Regions from separate parts of the Chitinophaga agri genome, predicted to be linked through region 1. Evidence: riboswitches for the same ligand, from Rfam matches in the RefSeq annotation. Region 1 holds a riboswitch; the other holds the start of a gene.
What was found. A riboswitch is a leader RNA that binds a small molecule or an ion and turns the genes downstream of it on or off. The one in region 1 is predicted to bind cobalamin.
Positions count from the first base shown of each region.

Region 1 (8,366 bases):
TACCCCAGAAGTTGACAATACTTTCCTGTCCCACATCATCAAAGCAATAAGCCACCGGCATTTTACGGTAGGGATTGAACGCACGTTTACTGTATTTCAGGATGACATCACTCCCCAGCTCATTGAACTCCAGGGTTACGTCAACCGATGATTTAAGATACGGACGGTGATCCGGCAGGCACAGGTGTGAAATGATACGCATCAAAGCCGTCTTTCCACAGCCTATAGGCCCGGTCAGTAAAAGCCCTTTCTTCAGATCAATGTTCTCTTTTTCAGCCACTTCTTCATCGTGCAGGAAGTAGGCGATCAGCTTTGTAACCACAGGTCTGTCGATGTCAGCTATTGCATAGTCTTTACCGTAAAGACTTCTTCCTTTTTCCCCGATCTTTTCGAGGAGATGTATATAATCAAAACGGCTCATCGTAACATTTGTCCTTGTCTGTGGATAATCCGTTGTTTGTTGTGTTATGTGCATGATTATTTTTTTGCAATGAGGGAATGTAGGCGATCCATTTACCAGCGGCAGCTTTCCAGTTAACAATAGGTTGTCCGCTTAATGTCCAGCCTATTGCTTCATAATGAAGATAAAAGTTATCAGCTTCCTGTACCTCCTGACCTGCTGCCAGAAAATACGCGCGCACTTCTTCGGGTGCCGGTACCATTATTTCCTTATTCTCTTTTATACTGACAAGCTGCGTGCGCGTAGTTTGACGCCCGTTTTTATATAAGTTTAACTGTTTATTATTATAAGAGGGATGCATATCTGCACCTGTATGATGTGCAGTAACACACGCCGTATCATGTGCATTTTCTGTCGTCATAGGAGGTGCAGTTATGCCTGCCACAGGAGGTGCTTTTTTACCCAACGGAAGTATCCTGATCACACTGGAGGCAAATGGTGCTGCCGGTGGTTTGTAGATGATCAACCCACAGTCATGTAGTTGCTTCATACATTTGATATACGTTCTGTTAGCACCTATTTTAGAGATCCTGTCCACAAAACGCCGTCTATTGTCAGGAATACAGGAAAACGTTGCAGGTTCCATAAATGAAATAATGCAATATACAGGCTGATATCAGCAGGACGTAGTCGCTCATGTTCATGTACAAGTGTGTAAAAGGCATTCATGTGATGGACGTAATTGATGTTAAGATGGGAATTGTTCATAAGTTCTGATTTGATGGATGATGAATGTTAATTACCGGCTGTTTCAAGTTGCATCAGCTGCCTGATGTAATATATTTCCCATTTGAACCAGTTATCCAGGTGGATCTTCAGTGGCTGCTGATCTGCCATGAATGATATGCCATCTTCTACCAGCAGGTGCGCCGTTCTTTTTCGTTGGGTTATCAGCCAGATATACTGTTCTCTGATATTACTGTTTGCATAGGTTGCTGCGAATTGTGTGGTCAGATAGCCAATATATTCCTTACAGTTGAAATCAATACATTGCAGCCGGTCATGCAGTTGCTTTTCGTCGCCATTTTCATCTCTCACAAACCTGACCAGCTCACGGGCAAGTCTGGCTGTGTAATGCCGGCGATTGTAGGTCAGTGGTGCATCAGGCGCCGGCAGGATAGCCTCTTCCAATGGTGCAAGAACGATCTGCTGCAGACGGCTGTCAAGAGACCGGAAGAGTGGCGAGATCTTTACAGTGACCAGCGCATCTATGACCTGGATGCTGTGCAGATGCTTACTGTAAGCGGGTAATCTGTATTCACGATCCATATACCGCGGGAAATTCGCTTCCATGTAGACGAACAGATCATACAATACCTTGTGCAGATATTTAAACGTGTTGCCTGTTTCGTCACCAGGACTATAATTGTGCATCCATTCGCTTTCTCCGTCAGGCAACCATTGTATCAGTTTATCAGTCAGCGCTACAATATCATATTGTGTTGACCTGATGGCGATTCGTATTGCTTCTTCATTCGGTGCACTTTTGACGGTTGATAAGAGTTGCATATCCAGGTTGGCACGTTTCCATGCACCGGGCGTGATGATCCTGTTAATAAAGTGGTTACTGAGCACATTCGTTTTGTGCAATTGTTTTGGAATGTCCTCATTGATGAGGAAAGCAAGATGGGAGAAATTGTACATGTTGTAAATTTTAGATAAAAGAATAGTTGTTAATACCCGCCAGGTCGTATATATGCACAGGCTATTATGCACACGACTACGCGCGTAAAAAGTTATAGTTAGGGTGTAATTAAATTGTTGATTTGTGGGCTAACGGGTGTCCTGGGGAATTATAGTAGGACTGGTAGGGCTAGTAGTAGTAGTAGGGGTAGTAGGGCTAGTAGGTATAGAGCGGAGGAAAGGGCTGACAGAGAGAGGGAAAGGACAGACAGACATGGAGACGTGCGCAAACCTGAGAGATCAGGTAAAGGCAACGCTGCGGACAGATTGAGACGTAATCTTGTGTGCATGTTTGTTAAATTACAATTTGTGAAATCAGTTTTAATACGTGATATGAATTTAAAACAGTTTGCGAATACAGAGATCATTTTTAGAATATTTATTTCAGAATAATATGATCATTTTGCTGGGGCAGATAGCCACGTGTAGCGCGATTCCGGCGATTCACTGCATCGTATTCCGCAGCGAAATGGTGATTCTTCGCTATTATTCTTCTAAAAAGGACTAACTTCGCCGCCGCAAGTTCTTTTCTATACACATCATCAAATAGCAGAGGTGTCCGCTTTACGCGGAATTAAAAGGGAATTGTGTGTAAATCACAAGCTGTCCCGCAACTGTAAGTAACTTCCAGGTTTTACCCTCGTTGTCCACTGTTCGCTGCCAGCGGATGGGAAGGACGGTAAAATGTTACAAGTCAGGAGACCTGCCTTTACTGTATTGACAATGCTTTCGTGGAATGAAGCAGTTGTTAAGCTGATATGCATAACCTGATAAGCCGGTCATTTCCTATAGATCCGGCCATTTTTGCATATGCCTGTATGACGACTTATTTCCTCCATTCTGCATTGTAGTGTAACAACGACATCAATATCACTATTACCTTAGTCATTCACCTGCAATGAAGTTTTTTATTACTACTGCTTTCGTATCCCTCTGCTGCTGTATGGCAAATGCACAAACAGCCACAGAAGGTAACTTTCACGATTCACTCAGCTACCGGGGTACACCCGGCACGCCTGGATACGTTCGGGATACAGGGCGGATGCTGAATACGGTAAATGTTTTGTCCAGGTACTATAAGCAATACAGCCTGCATACTGTATCCAGTGCCTTACGCCTGCAAACGCCGCTCCTCAACCTTTCCCAGCATATACAGGAGATAGGACCGGAGATCATCCGCGATCAGGCCAGCCTGAATATGACGGAAGGTATCTCCCGTAATGTCAGCGGTGTGATCAGACAGGAAGTCTCTAACAACCTCGGGCCCTATATGTTCATGCGCGGTGGACAGATCTCTTCGCTGCGCAATGGTATTGACCTGACGCCGATCTACAGAGGGCCGGTTCCGGAAGATGTAGCCATCATTGACAGAGTAGAATTTATCAAAGGTCCTTCGCTGTTCATGAGTAACATAGGCGACCCTGCGGGCACATTTAATGTAATGACTAAACAGCCCACCGGCAGAACAAGGCAGTCTGCCGATGTGATGCTCGGCAGTTGGGACCTGTATAGAGTAGCCGCTGATCTGGAGGGTACGCTGACAAAGAACAAAAAGCTGCTGTATCGCCTGAACACAATGGGTATGCGTAGCAACTCCTTCGTGAAGTACGATTTTAACAAACGCTTCCTCGTAGCGCCTGTACTAAAATACAGCATCAGTGACCGCACTTCCGTTACTGCTGAATATACCTTCCAGCAATTCAGGTATGGCCTGATGAGCCCTATCGTCATGACGCCTGATGGCTTTGGTACGTTGCCGGACGACTTTACGATCACCGCGAAAGATCTCCCGCCTTATCGTGTGTCAGATCACACTGCGTTTCTCACTTTCTCACACGCATTTAATGACAACTGGACATTCACCGCCAGAGGTGCATTGATGCAGAATAACAAAGAGGGTATTTATATGTGGGTAACTGGTGTGAATAATGCTGATCCGCATGTATTACTGCGTAACCCGAAGTATGATCTCGATAAAACACAGGTGTTCTCGCAACAGGCATTTGTGAACGGCACCTTCCATACCGGTCGTTTCAAACATCAGTTGCTCGCCGGTGTGGATATGAATCAGAAGAGATTTACAGCGGACAGCTACGTGTCCTACGATACCTACAAAGACGCCACCGGTGCGACGCAGCTGACCTATTACCCGCTGGATATCACTCACCCTGATTATAACGAACAGGTGCCCGTATACCATACTCCCGGTGGGGTGCATAATGGAAATACCCACCAGAAAATAGCTTATTACTCTTTGTATGCACTCGACGAAGTATCGATGTTCAGTAACAAATTGAGAATAACAGTAGGTGGCAGATTTACAGGTATCACTACGGATAACAACGTCTCCAATGTAATAACCACATCATCTGATAAAGTGTTCACACCCCGTATAGGGATCAGTTATAGCGTGCTGCCGTCGTTCACCATATATGGACTGCACGACAGGACCATCGTGCCACAGGCTGGTATCATCAGGACAGGGGAAGCTGTCAGGCCGCTTAAAGGAGAGAACTATGAACTAGGTATCAAGAAGAACTGGATGGATGGGAAATGGAACACCACACTGGCGGTATATAATATTCGCCGCGCTGGTATCATGTCCGCCGATCCTGAAAACAACCAGTATAAGATCCAGGTGGGAGAGACCCGCTCAAAAGGTATTGACGTAGATATCGTTGGTGCACTGACCACCTGCCTGAATGTAGTGATAAACTATGCCTACAACGATTCGAAGATCACACATGATGTGAACAAGCTCCTTGAAGGTACGCCGACACCTATGTATGTGAAACACGTGCAGAATACATGGCTGAATTATCAGCTGCCTGTAGCGGGCTATCACATTGTTTCCTTCTCCCTTGGCTATCAGTACCAGGGCGGACGTGGCGAAAGATACGCTACCGCTACACAGCATAAAACGCCTGACTTCTTCCGGGTAGATGCTGGTCTGGGATGGAAGTACAAACATATCAGGGTGAACCTGCTGGTGAATAATCTGCTTAACAGGGATCTCATCGCCACGCCCTGGTACAGGAACGGTCTCTATTACTGGGTACCGCAGGCATCTGCCAATGGTCGTCTTTCCCTTGGATACAACTTCTAAAACATCAACAACCTTATATGCTGATCGCAGAGAACTTAACGAAACAATATGGCGAGCATATTGCCCTCGATAAACTTAATCTGGAAATTAAAACAGGTGAGGTATATTGTTTGCTGGGCTCTAATGGCGCCGGTAAATCAACGACTATTAATATCTTCCTCGGCTTCATACCTGCTACTGCCGGCAGGGCGATTATTGACGGACAGGAAGTCTCCGTGAATAATGCCGCTACCCGGAATCTGGTGGCCTATATTCCGGAGATCGTCAACCTTTATCCTACACTAAGTGGTATGGAGAATCTTGAATATTTCAGCGGACTATCTGGTTTCAGTTATTCAAGAAAGGAGCTGGAAACATACATGCAAACGGCAGGCTTGCAAAGTAACGCTTTAGATAAGCGCGTATCCTCCTATTCGAAGGGCATGCGTCAGAAAGTAGGCATCGCCATTGCGCTGGTGAAGAAGGCCAGGGCCCTATTCCTGGATGAACCCACTTCGGGTCTTGATCCGCATGCCAGCAATGAATTTTCCCAGATCATCACCCGCCTGAGTGAACAGGGCGTATCTACACTGATGGCTACGCATGATCTGCTGATGGCAAAGAATCTCGGTAACCGTATTGGTATCATGCACAAAGGTAAATTACGACATGAGATGAATGCTGCTGCTGTTTCTCATGCGGAGCTCACCAGGTTGTATATTGACGTTGTTAAAGAAGAGATCTGATGATAGCACACATTGTTAGAAAAGAACTCAGAGAGATCTTCCGGACATCAAAAATGACCTGGATGATGGGCGGACTCCTGGTATTGATCGCGCTTTCCCTCTACAATGGCTACTCCTACTATGTGTCTCACAGCCAGATGCTGAAGGAATCGCAGGAGGTGACCTATAAACAGTTTATCAGCCAGGGGAATAAAAACCCGCACCTGGGCGCTCATTTTGGCTTCTATGCCTATAAGCCGACTGCCGGCCTGGCGATGATCGACAACGGGATCGAAGACTATACAGGTAACTCTTTTTACCTGGAACCACATAAAAGAGGGATCATCAAATTCAAAGAGGTAACAGATGCTACCAGTCTGAAAAGTTTCGGCTTCCTGAACATTGCCTATCTTATTCAGTTCATTTTCCCGTTGTTCATCTTCCTCATCTGTCATAATATCTTTTCCAAAGAGTGGGAGAATGGTACGATCAAGATGCTGCTGAGTTCCCGTGCAACAAAGCGCGATATCTATATCGGTAAACTGATCGCCTGTTTATGTGTGGTGTTTGCCATTATTGCCATCATTGCAGTTACGGCGTTCATGCTGTTGCTGAAGAGCGATGCGGATCTGGGAGCTGTTATCTATAATTACCTGATATATGTATCAGGGTTGATCGTGTTTTCTGCCATCCTCACAAGTGTGGCCGTTTCGGTATCTCTTATTACCAGAAGTTCGACGTTGTCGCTGGTGGTGTTGTCCGGATGCTGGCTCGCCGGCGTATTCCTGATTCCACGTCTCGCGGCAGAGATCTCAAAGAAAGTACATCCTTCTATCACCTCTATTGAATTCGAAGCTGATACCTTTAATAAAATGCAATATGGCGTAGACGGAGAAGGTACCAAAGACTATAGAAGAGAGCTGCTGCTACGCAGGACGCTACAACAGTATCACGTGGATAGCATACAACAGTTGCCGGTCTTTTTCATTCCCATCACGATCGAATACTTTGAAGAATCTGACGGTAAGGTGATGGACAGGGCCTACGGTGCTATTGAACAAAATCAGGCGCAGCAGGATGCATTGGTAAGGTCGTTGTCACTTTTTTCCCCGTTCCTTGCATTCCGCGATTTCTCCATGCATATGACAGCTACCGACATGGATACGCATAATGACTTTGCACAGAAAGCAGAAGAGCACAGAAGGAGGATAGGAGTGATGGTAGATGATTTCTATCAGAAGAACACCGAAGCGACCAATGCCTTCTGGAAGACAGTGCCGCAGTTCAGATACGAGCCCCCTGATACATTCCGGCGGCTGGCAGCATCCATCGAAGCGATCGGAGTGTTGTTGTGCTGGGTGGTGGGTACAATCGTACTGATGATTTTTTCATATCGTAGGATGAAGATCTGACGAATAACTGACCGTAATGATGAATAAGAACATGCTGCGTATAATTGCGAAGCACGAAATAAAACTACTGCTTAGGAACAAGGTGCTGGTATATCTGTTTACAATTATATTTTTTATGCTGCTGTCTGCGCTGTGGATCGGCAGTAGTATGCATAAAAAACAGTTAAGCACGATTGATAAGGTACATGCCTATAACAAAGAGATCACGGATAGTCTGGTGACACGGATAAAAAGGATTGAGGCGAATAATATGGTCTATCCGGGTTTTATCTGGGATGATCCGACCTTTGCCTATAACACCGCCAGGAATGAAGGGCCGCAATATGCGATAAAGGAGCCGTTCCCGCTACAGGCGATCTCCATCGGGCAAAGTGATCTGCAGCCCTTCTACTACAAGGTATACATCAATAAGAAACAGTACCTGACCTATGATGGTGAAATTGCCAACAGCTTCCTGCAGTTCATCGGCAACTTTGATTTCGCTTTTGTTGTGATCTATCTTTTCCCATTGCTGATCATCGTGTTCACCTATAATGTGCTGTCTGCTGAAAAGGAGCAGGGTACCTGGGTATTACTGAAGACGAGCAATCAGTCGCTGGCCAGGTTAATCGCTTTCCGCATTGCTATCCGGTACATATTGTTTATGCTGTTTTTCTGGCTGCTGGTGACTACCGTCCTGGTCGCCTTGCTGGGGGGCGCTTTCCTGTCGACGGTCAACTGGTGGTGGACGGTCACCTACGTATCGTTGTACTTCGCCTTTTGGTTTGGACTGTCGCTGTTTGTGAACAGTTTTTCCCTGTCCTCCACCGTGAATGCCATGACGCTGATCTTCATCTGGCTGTTTACCGGCATAATAGTGCCTAATATCCTCCAGATCGGCCTGAATAAGGTCTACCCGATACCTAGCCGCATTTCGATGGTGAACGAGGAAAGAAAGGCTTTAAACAGCTATTTTGAAAAAGATGGACAGGAGCTGACGAAGGAGGTGTTTAATAATCCGC
Region 1 covers NZ_CP048113.1:6,816,174-6,824,539, forward strand. The annotation lists gene GWR21_RS27270 (P-loop NTPase family protein) at 1-475, opposite strand, end outside; gene GWR21_RS27275 (hypothetical protein) at 408-950, opposite strand; gene GWR21_RS27280 (hypothetical protein) at 977-1,168, opposite strand; gene GWR21_RS27285 (hypothetical protein) at 1,196-2,104, opposite strand; cobalamin riboswitch at 2,680-2,868, shown strand; gene GWR21_RS27290 (TonB-dependent siderophore receptor) at 3,042-5,249, shown strand; gene GWR21_RS27295 (ABC transporter ATP-binding protein) at 5,267-5,974, shown strand; gene GWR21_RS27300 (ABC transporter permease subunit) at 5,974-7,365, shown strand; gene GWR21_RS27305 (DUF3526 domain-containing protein) at 7,382-8,366, shown strand, end outside.

Region 2 (8,366 bases), 500 kb from region 1:
GGCACTCATAAGCCACGACAGCGCCCAGGGAATGTCCGATAACAATCTTCACATCATCTGTAAATTTATTCATCACTTTCTCAATAACCGCCTCCCGTATAGCTTTGTCATTCATATAACGCACCACCTGTTTAAGGTCTCCCATCATCATGTGCTGGCTGATATTCACAAAGAACTTACTTCTGGATAACATCCTGATACCCCATTGTGCCCATTGCGGGGTGCCCAGATGCTGCTGCGCAAAAACTTCCCTGCCGGCGACTTTACCGGGCTCCTGGATGACGGCTTCTTCCAGCAATGCCTCCATCAGCGCTATCTCTTCTGTAGTCATATCTTTGGGATCATACTTATCATCGCCGCTGAGCAGATCCTGTTTTCTGAATAAATGGCCATAAAAAGGGCATACCAGGTCTTCCTTTACAATGTCTACATTAACGTTATGCAACCCTCCTGCGAGATAAGGCCACCATTCACTATGAATTACTTCATCTGCTTTATACTGCTGACCAATGCCATGAACGGCTAGTATACGGGGCATATCAATATAGTTTTAGATGTTGGGGGAATCTGTAAACAGTCAATGGTGTAATAACGTGGCTGACAGGGCAATAGTTTAAAATTATGCTATAATTCAAAAATCAACAATATTTTACCCTGGCACTTTAATGCTACCGGGATAACAACTAATAAAATATATGACTCCCTTATACCCGGAATCAGAAGACTATATCTACCAGGAATGTCAAAGATTCATGGGGGAAACTGAACAGCTGGCGCATCGTGCGCATATAAAGCGGGAATATCCGCCTGACCTTCCTTATAAAAAAGACCAGGCGGGAGGTGGTTATTTCTGTAGAGCGTATTTAAGCGTCAGTAAATAACTGCGTGTAATGCCGGGATAGAACTGGTTAGTGATGATGACATTAGCAAAATATCGCTTATTGACTACGTTATTTACATTCAGCCGCAGCCCTACCCTGCCTATCTGATAACCGATCGCGGCATCGGTCACTGTATATGCTGGTAATACATAAGTGTTGTTACTGTTTGCATAGGTATCAGACATATAATTAGCACCTATACCGGCGCTCAGTCCGCGTAATACCGTACGCTGCAACTGATAGTTGACCCATACGTTCGCCATGTGCCTGGGCGCCAGTGCCACCGTCCTGCCTGCGACAGGGTTGACGTTATCGCCGGCAAACGGCCGGTACTTTGCTATTGTGAAAGTATACCCTGCATTCACATCAAGACCGGCTAGTGGTGAACCCTGGAACTCCAGTTCGTAGCCTTTGGAATCAGCGGAGCCTACACGCTTGTATACACCCCCGGGTAAACTTTCCACCTGATTGTTCTTACGCATATAATAAACTGCTCCATTCAGTGCCCAGGTATTACCTAACTCCAGGCGGGTGCCCACTTCTGCCTGATATCCATCTTCCGGATCGAAGGTCTCTCCGTTAGGCGCTACTCTTCTTGATGGCTTGAAATAAGTGGAATAAGAACCGTATACCGACCACATTTCTGTTGGCTGATATACCAGACCTGCACGATAGGTAAATGCGGAAGAAGGGATATTCGTCTTTACTCCCTTATCTGTCACATGGTCTGCGCGATCCACCTTATTAGTAAAATAAGTTCCCCGGAAAATATCGTAACGTACACCTATCAAACCTTTCACTTTTTCGGACAACCTTACCCATTCCTGTGCATAGAATCCATGTACACGCTCTTGTGTAGCACGGTATTGCGTACGATAGTAATCAAGATCACCCTGATTCAGCACAGGATCCTGAACAGCTATAGTGGTATGTAGTCCTGCGCCGAAAATATTACCATTATAGGTTTTTCTGTCGAGGATGCTTAGCGAATAACCAACCAGTAATTTATGTTCAATACCACCAGTCTTCGTTGTATATGTCAGTTCCAGCTGGTTCTGCAGGGGTCTGGTCAGGTGATTAAAATATAATGGTGAGGAACGTGTCAATGAATCCAGTGCTTCGTTGAAGCGCAGTTCCTCTGTGGAAAAGTAGTCAATGTTGTCATCAGAATAGGACAGCTGATCAGACAACTGCCATGCTTCACTAAACTGATGTGTATAGCGTAGCTGGAAATCATAACGCGTGTTTTTCAGAAAGTCAGCAGGATCGTTATACCGCGTATTCACGTCCAGTCCCGGCGCCAATCTTCCTCCTTCCAGCATGGGGATACCTGCATCAGTGTCGTATTTATCTTTGTTTGCACCAACAGTGAAATAGAAGTTATCGCGGGCAGTAGGCGTGTATTCTAATGCCAGATAAGCATTGTTGGTATTGACACCCGACCGACGGTAACCATCTGTTTCAGAGAAACCCACATCAACGCGGTATGAGAGGGTACCAGATAACGGACCACCTGCACCCGCACGCATACGGCGGGTATTGAAGCTGCCATAGGTGGCGGAGAAATCAGCACGCTGCTCTCTGGTAGGACGCTTGCGCACCAGGTTGATAATTCCTCCCAGTGCAGAGTGACCGAATAATACAGATGCCGGGCCTTTTAAGACCTCGATGCGCTCAATATTAGCCAGGTTGGTGCTCGGTGCACTGGTAGAGATATTGTGACGTTCATCCCTTACACCATCCACCAGTAATACGAAGTTATTAAAACCGCGTACGGTAAAATGCTGAAAACCACCATAAGTATTATTGGCTCTTACACCAGTAGTATTCTTCATGGCATCACCGAGATCGTCTATGCCCCGCTGTTCAAGTGTATGGGCAGAAACAGCACTGGTGGTGAGCGGTATATCTCTTACGGGAACACCAATTTTGTTGATGCCGGTAAAGGAAGCACGCTGTGTGGTGCTAACGGTAACGGCCGACAGCTGCCTTGGCCGTCCTGTATCTGAAGTGAGCTGACCGTGCAAATGATCATTGGCAGGATGAGGTATGTGCTGTGCATGGCTGGGCGTAACAGGCAGCATGATCTGCATAAAGCAAAGCATCACACACATAGCAAATGACTGCTTACAAAAGGGAATACGGCGCTCAGGAACGAACACAGACAAAGGGTTGCTGTCCGGCGCAGCAATAGTTGTAGTAGTTTGCATTGATAAGTTGATAAAGAATAATGAAACATTGTTCTTCCAGACTTTACCATGCTGTCAGAGATGGATACAAGAAAGATTGAAGGCTTGCGTCAGTACATACCTAGCCCTGAAATAAAGCCACTCCGGACGCAAAACCTCCGGACCTAACGTTGCTTCATTCCACGAAAGCATTGCCAGCAAAGAAAAGGCAGGTCTCCTGACTTGTAACGTGACTGCCGTCCTTCCCATCCGCCTATGGCGAACAGTGGACATTCGGTGGCAGTAACTTTGTGTGTTACTTACAGTTGCGGGACAGTTCGTGATTTACACACGATTCCCTATTAATCTGCGGTTAAGCAGAACCTTTTCCCGTCGGGGGGAAAGAAAAAAGAACTGAACGGGCGCAAATATATGATTTTGGCTGGCAAGTACGCCCGGGTATTAAAATTTCCGGCTCATGCAGGAACATGGCTGCTACCTAAGCTTCCCTGATCGGAACACCATCACAACTCCTATTATCATTAACAATAGTATCGATCCTATCAGATAAAAAGAGGATCCCATCACCTCATCAGGATATAATACCAGTTCATGTCCTCTGAGATATCGCATATCCATGTATTCGCCGACAAAATGTTTGCTACAGAAAAACCGGCTGACATTTTTTTTATATGTCATACCATTATACTGAAAGGCCGCCTGTGACTGCAATGATTTTCCCCCTTCACAAAAAGTGGGTCTGTCGGTTAACAACATTTTCACTACTGTACCTTTCGTTGCCACCTGATACTGTGCTGCATAACGTGACGCAAAAAAGAAAATAGCAATGGCTAACACTACTGTAGCCAGGATGAATTTATTCATGGTCTGTTGATAAATACACGTCAAATATAGTCGATTTTACCTGGCTTTTACTAACGTATACAAATACACACACCGGCTAAGAATAGCCGGTGATCTGCTTAGACCTACAACTGTCTCAATTGCGCTAAACGCAGCAATTGTTACTGCTAATTATTTGATAACAAATATGGCATTAAATATCCGGTGCGTGTATTGCCGAACGAATGAAACGGGTATAATGACGTTTCAAACGGAAAGAACCTGTACTGAGTCGTGATGTCTATCTGTTGTCTATCATTTCCAGGATATATTGTACCGTAGCCACTGGTTGTTCTTCCGGCACATAATGTCCTGCATCTCCGACAACGATCACCTTCGGATCGGCCATCTGTTGCAACGCAGCGCCCATATACGCTCCCAGCGCATATTGTCCCCCCAGGGCCAATACAGGTATCTGTAAACGATGTACGCCCGCTTTGTTGACCTGCGCACTGGTGGTAAATGCCCTGTAATATTCGAAACCATATTGCAGACGCTCCTTCCCTGTGTAAGCGCGCACATATACATCCAGGTCTTCCTCGCTGATGGCCGTTTTCACAAAAGATTTATTCATGAAATACCAGGCCAGATATTCCTTCTCCCTGCCCACGACCAATGTTTCTGGTATATCGGCCACGGCGTGGAAATAAAACTGCCAGATCCTGCCTGCGTTAGCGGGTTTAAAGATGTCGTCAGACATAAACCCGGAATAGCGGCGTCAATTACTGTCAGCGTATTTAACTGCGCTTCATGATACAACGCAAAAGATACCGCGACCCAGCTACCCACATCATGTGATACCAGGTGTACCTTATCAATATGCAAATGGCTGATAAAACGACTTATGATACCAGCTATCGATCTGGTATCATAATATAATGCAGGGCTACTACCTCCGAGTCCGGGCAGGTCAACCGCTATCACCCTGTTATGTGCTGCCAGCAGGGGAATGACTTTACGCCATACGTAGGACGTCTGCGGCCAGCCATGCAACAGCAATATAACATCCCCCTGACCTTGTTCATAATAACAAAGCGTCGTACTTTCGATCTGCATAAATTTTGCTTCAGGCATTTGTGCTTTCATTGTGCTAACGGATAAAAATGTAAATAGTGCTACGAGTGAGCAACTGTCTCATGCAGTAAAATTATTCAGACAGCCGTTTGTATGGAAAGACAAAAAACAGGTAATTCCTGCCATTCCTGAACCACTAACTATATCTCTGATTGATGATGAGTAGCGAAGAAAAACATATTGTCATACTGGTGTTACCACCGGTATGGATCTCGCACTCGCACTGGTAGAGGAAGACACGGGTAAAACTTTCGCGCTGCAGATAGCCCGGCAGATGGTACTGTTCCTGAAGCGACCGGGCAATCAGTCACAGTACAGCACCATGCTGGCGGCTCAGGAAACAGATCATACCCCTATCAACAATGCGCTGACCTGGCTACAGGGACATCTGCATGAAGAGATCACGGTGGAAAGACTCGCACAAGAAGCCGCTATGAGCCCACGTAACTTCTCCCGGATATTTGTACAGGAAATGCAGATCACTCCGGCCAGGTATATTGAAAAACTACGTGTGGAAATGGCCTGCCGCAGTCTTACAGACAAGAAACTTACACAATCAGAGATTGCCATACAAAGTGGTTTTGGCAATGCAGACAATATGCGAAAGGTATTTCAGCGGGTGCTGGAAACAACGCCGTCTGCATATAAAAAACGCTTCAGAAGTGCGTTATAACGCTTAACGGCATAGGGCATCAACACCGCGAAGGCTATGCCAATGAGCTCATACGCTCCGGCAAGGTCAAAAGGGCCTATATCGGGGTCGCCATGCAGCAGATAGACCTGGTACCCCGGCTATTTATTTCCATAGGGGATCAGATTCAGGGAAACATCGGTAAATTAGACAAGATTTCATATTCCACGACCCGCTTATCTTGTTCCGTTATGGTGACCACATTTCGCATTACACTTATCACCCTGATTATCAATACCTTTTCCAACCGTCTTATTGCGCAGCCAACAGGCATATTTGATGGGCAGACGGATGTCGGCATAGTGAGGCAGGCAGGTAGCACAAAGTATGACCCGCGAACACAGCGATATACTGTTACCGGCTCAGGAAGTAATATGTGGTTTGGAAGCGACGCCTTTCATTTTGCCTGGAAAAAGATGAAAGGTGATTTTATCTTAAGCACCAGGGCACACTTCACCGGTCAGGGTAAAGCGGCACACCGCAAGTGGGGAATCATGATACGCAGTAGCCTGGATTCCGCGTCCCGGCATATAAACGGCACTGTACATGGCGATGGACTTACGTCCCTCCAGTTCCGGAAAACCAACGGTGCTAATACGGAAGAGGTTAAAACGACGATTAACCATGCAGACGTACTGCAACTGGAACGGAAGGGTAATACATATATTCTCTCCGTAGCCCGTAACGGCATACCTTTTATCAGTGAAAAGCTGGATAACATACACCTGGGAGAAGAAGTATATGCCGGTATCTTTGTCTGTTCACACGATCAGAATGCGTCTGAACAGGCACTTTTCAGTAACGTACGCCTGGTAGTCCCTGCTCCGCCTGACCTTACCCCTTACCGCCAGTATATTGGCAGCCTGCTGGAGATCATGGACATCGCCACCCAAACCAGTACCATCGTGTACCAGACACCAGGATCCATACAGGCGCCCAACTGGAATAAAGACGGCAAATCCCTGATCTATAACGCGGACGGTAAATTGTACCAGTTTGACCTAAGTACCCAAACACCGGCAGTCATCCCCACCGGTGTCGCTAAAAACAACAATAACGACCATGTGTTATCCTTTGATGGGAAATGGCTGGCTATCAGCAGTGGTGAGGGAGAAAAGGGGGCGTCCGTGGGCTATGTCGTACCACGTACAGGCGGAGAACCGGTAAGGGTCAATAAAACAGGTCCTTCCTATATGCATGGCTGGTCGCCGGATGGTAAATACCTGGTGTTTACGGGACAGCGGAATAACGACTTTGATATCTACCGGGTACCGGCGGCAGGCGGAGAAGAAGTACGGCTAACCACCGCACCGGGACTTGACGACGGTCCGGAATATACCCCCGATGGCAAATACATTTACTTTAATTCGGTACGTACGGGTATGATGCAGATCTGGCGCATGGCGCCTGACGGTAGCGAGCAGACGCAGGTAACGGACGACGGGTTCCATAACTGGTTCCCGCATATCTCACCTGACGGCAAGTGGATCGTATTCCTGTCTTTCCTGAAGGAAGAGGTGGATGCTGCTGATCACCCTTTCTATAAACATGTATACCTGCGACTGATGCCGGCAGCCGGTGGACCAGCAAAGGTAATTGCCTATCTCTATGGCGGACAGGGTACCATCAATACACCTTCCTGGTCACCCGATAGTAAACGCATTGCTTTTGTCAGCAATACAAACCTGCTATTTCCGGTGTTTCCAAGAGAAAGGTGACGACTAATTTCACCTCCTGCTGAGTTGCTTATTGATCTCCATGGCAGCACTGATCAGGGCCAGGTGCGTAAAGGCCTGCGGAAAGTTACCCAGGTGCTCTCCCTTCATGCCCAGTTCCTCGCTGAACAGTCCCAGGTGATTTGCATATCCGATCATCTTCTCAAAACTCTCCACGGCGAGGTCTATCTCTCCGCATTTGGCAAGTGCCTCGATATACCAGAACGAGCACATGTTGAAGGTACCTTCCTCTCCGTCTAATCCGTCAATACCTTCCAGGTGATTCCGGTACCTGTATATCAATACATCCAGTCTGAGCTCACGGTCTATGACCTTCATGGTAGACAGCCACCTTGGTTCAAGTGGGGTGATAAAATGGGTCAGTGGCATCAGCAGCGCGCTGGCATCCACAGTTTTAGCCCCCTTGTATTGTACCCAGGCGCCAATATCCTCATTCCAGAAATTATGATAGATATCCATGTATATCTCATCCCTGACCGCCTGCCATTGTTCTTCGGGATAAGGGAAAGAACGATGCTCAGCGATCTTGATCGCTCTGTCCATCGCTACCCAGCACATCAGACGGCTATGCAGGAATTCCCGCTCTTCATTCCTGATCTCCCATATACCATGATCGGCCATTTTCCAGTCGGCCACCACACATTCCACCTGCTGACGGATCAATGTCCAGAACTCGAAAGTGATCGGTTTATACGACTTGTTGTAAATGTAGATCGTGTCGATCAGCTCACCGTAGATATCCAGCTGATGCTGGATAGCGGCTGCATTCCCTACCCTGACAGGCTTAGAATCCTTGTAGCCGGCGAGATACTTCAGCTCCTTCTCCCCTTCACATTTATTACCGTCTATACGATACAGCAGCTGCAGCTTTGACTCTGAACAAAGGCTGGAGATCCAGGCCATGAAAGCAGTC
Region 2 covers NZ_CP048113.1:7,315,854-7,324,219, reverse strand. The annotation lists gene GWR21_RS28845 (alpha/beta hydrolase family protein) at 1-538, opposite strand, end outside; gene GWR21_RS28840 (TonB-dependent receptor) at 845-3,091, opposite strand; cobalamin riboswitch at 3,261-3,452, opposite strand; gene GWR21_RS28835 (hypothetical protein) at 3,545-3,934, opposite strand; gene GWR21_RS28830 (alpha/beta fold hydrolase) at 4,194-4,526, opposite strand; gene GWR21_RS28825 (alpha/beta fold hydrolase) at 4,523-5,038, opposite strand; gene GWR21_RS28820 (GlxA family transcriptional regulator) at 5,232-5,699, shown strand; gene GWR21_RS28815 (TolB family protein) at 5,909-7,435, shown strand; gene GWR21_RS28810 (glycoside hydrolase family 15 protein) at 7,445-8,366, opposite strand, start outside.
Region 2: linked by a shared signal. The riboswitch ahead of GWR21_RS28840 (TonB-dependent receptor) and the one ahead of GWR21_RS27290 (TonB-dependent siderophore receptor) in region 1 are both predicted to bind cobalamin.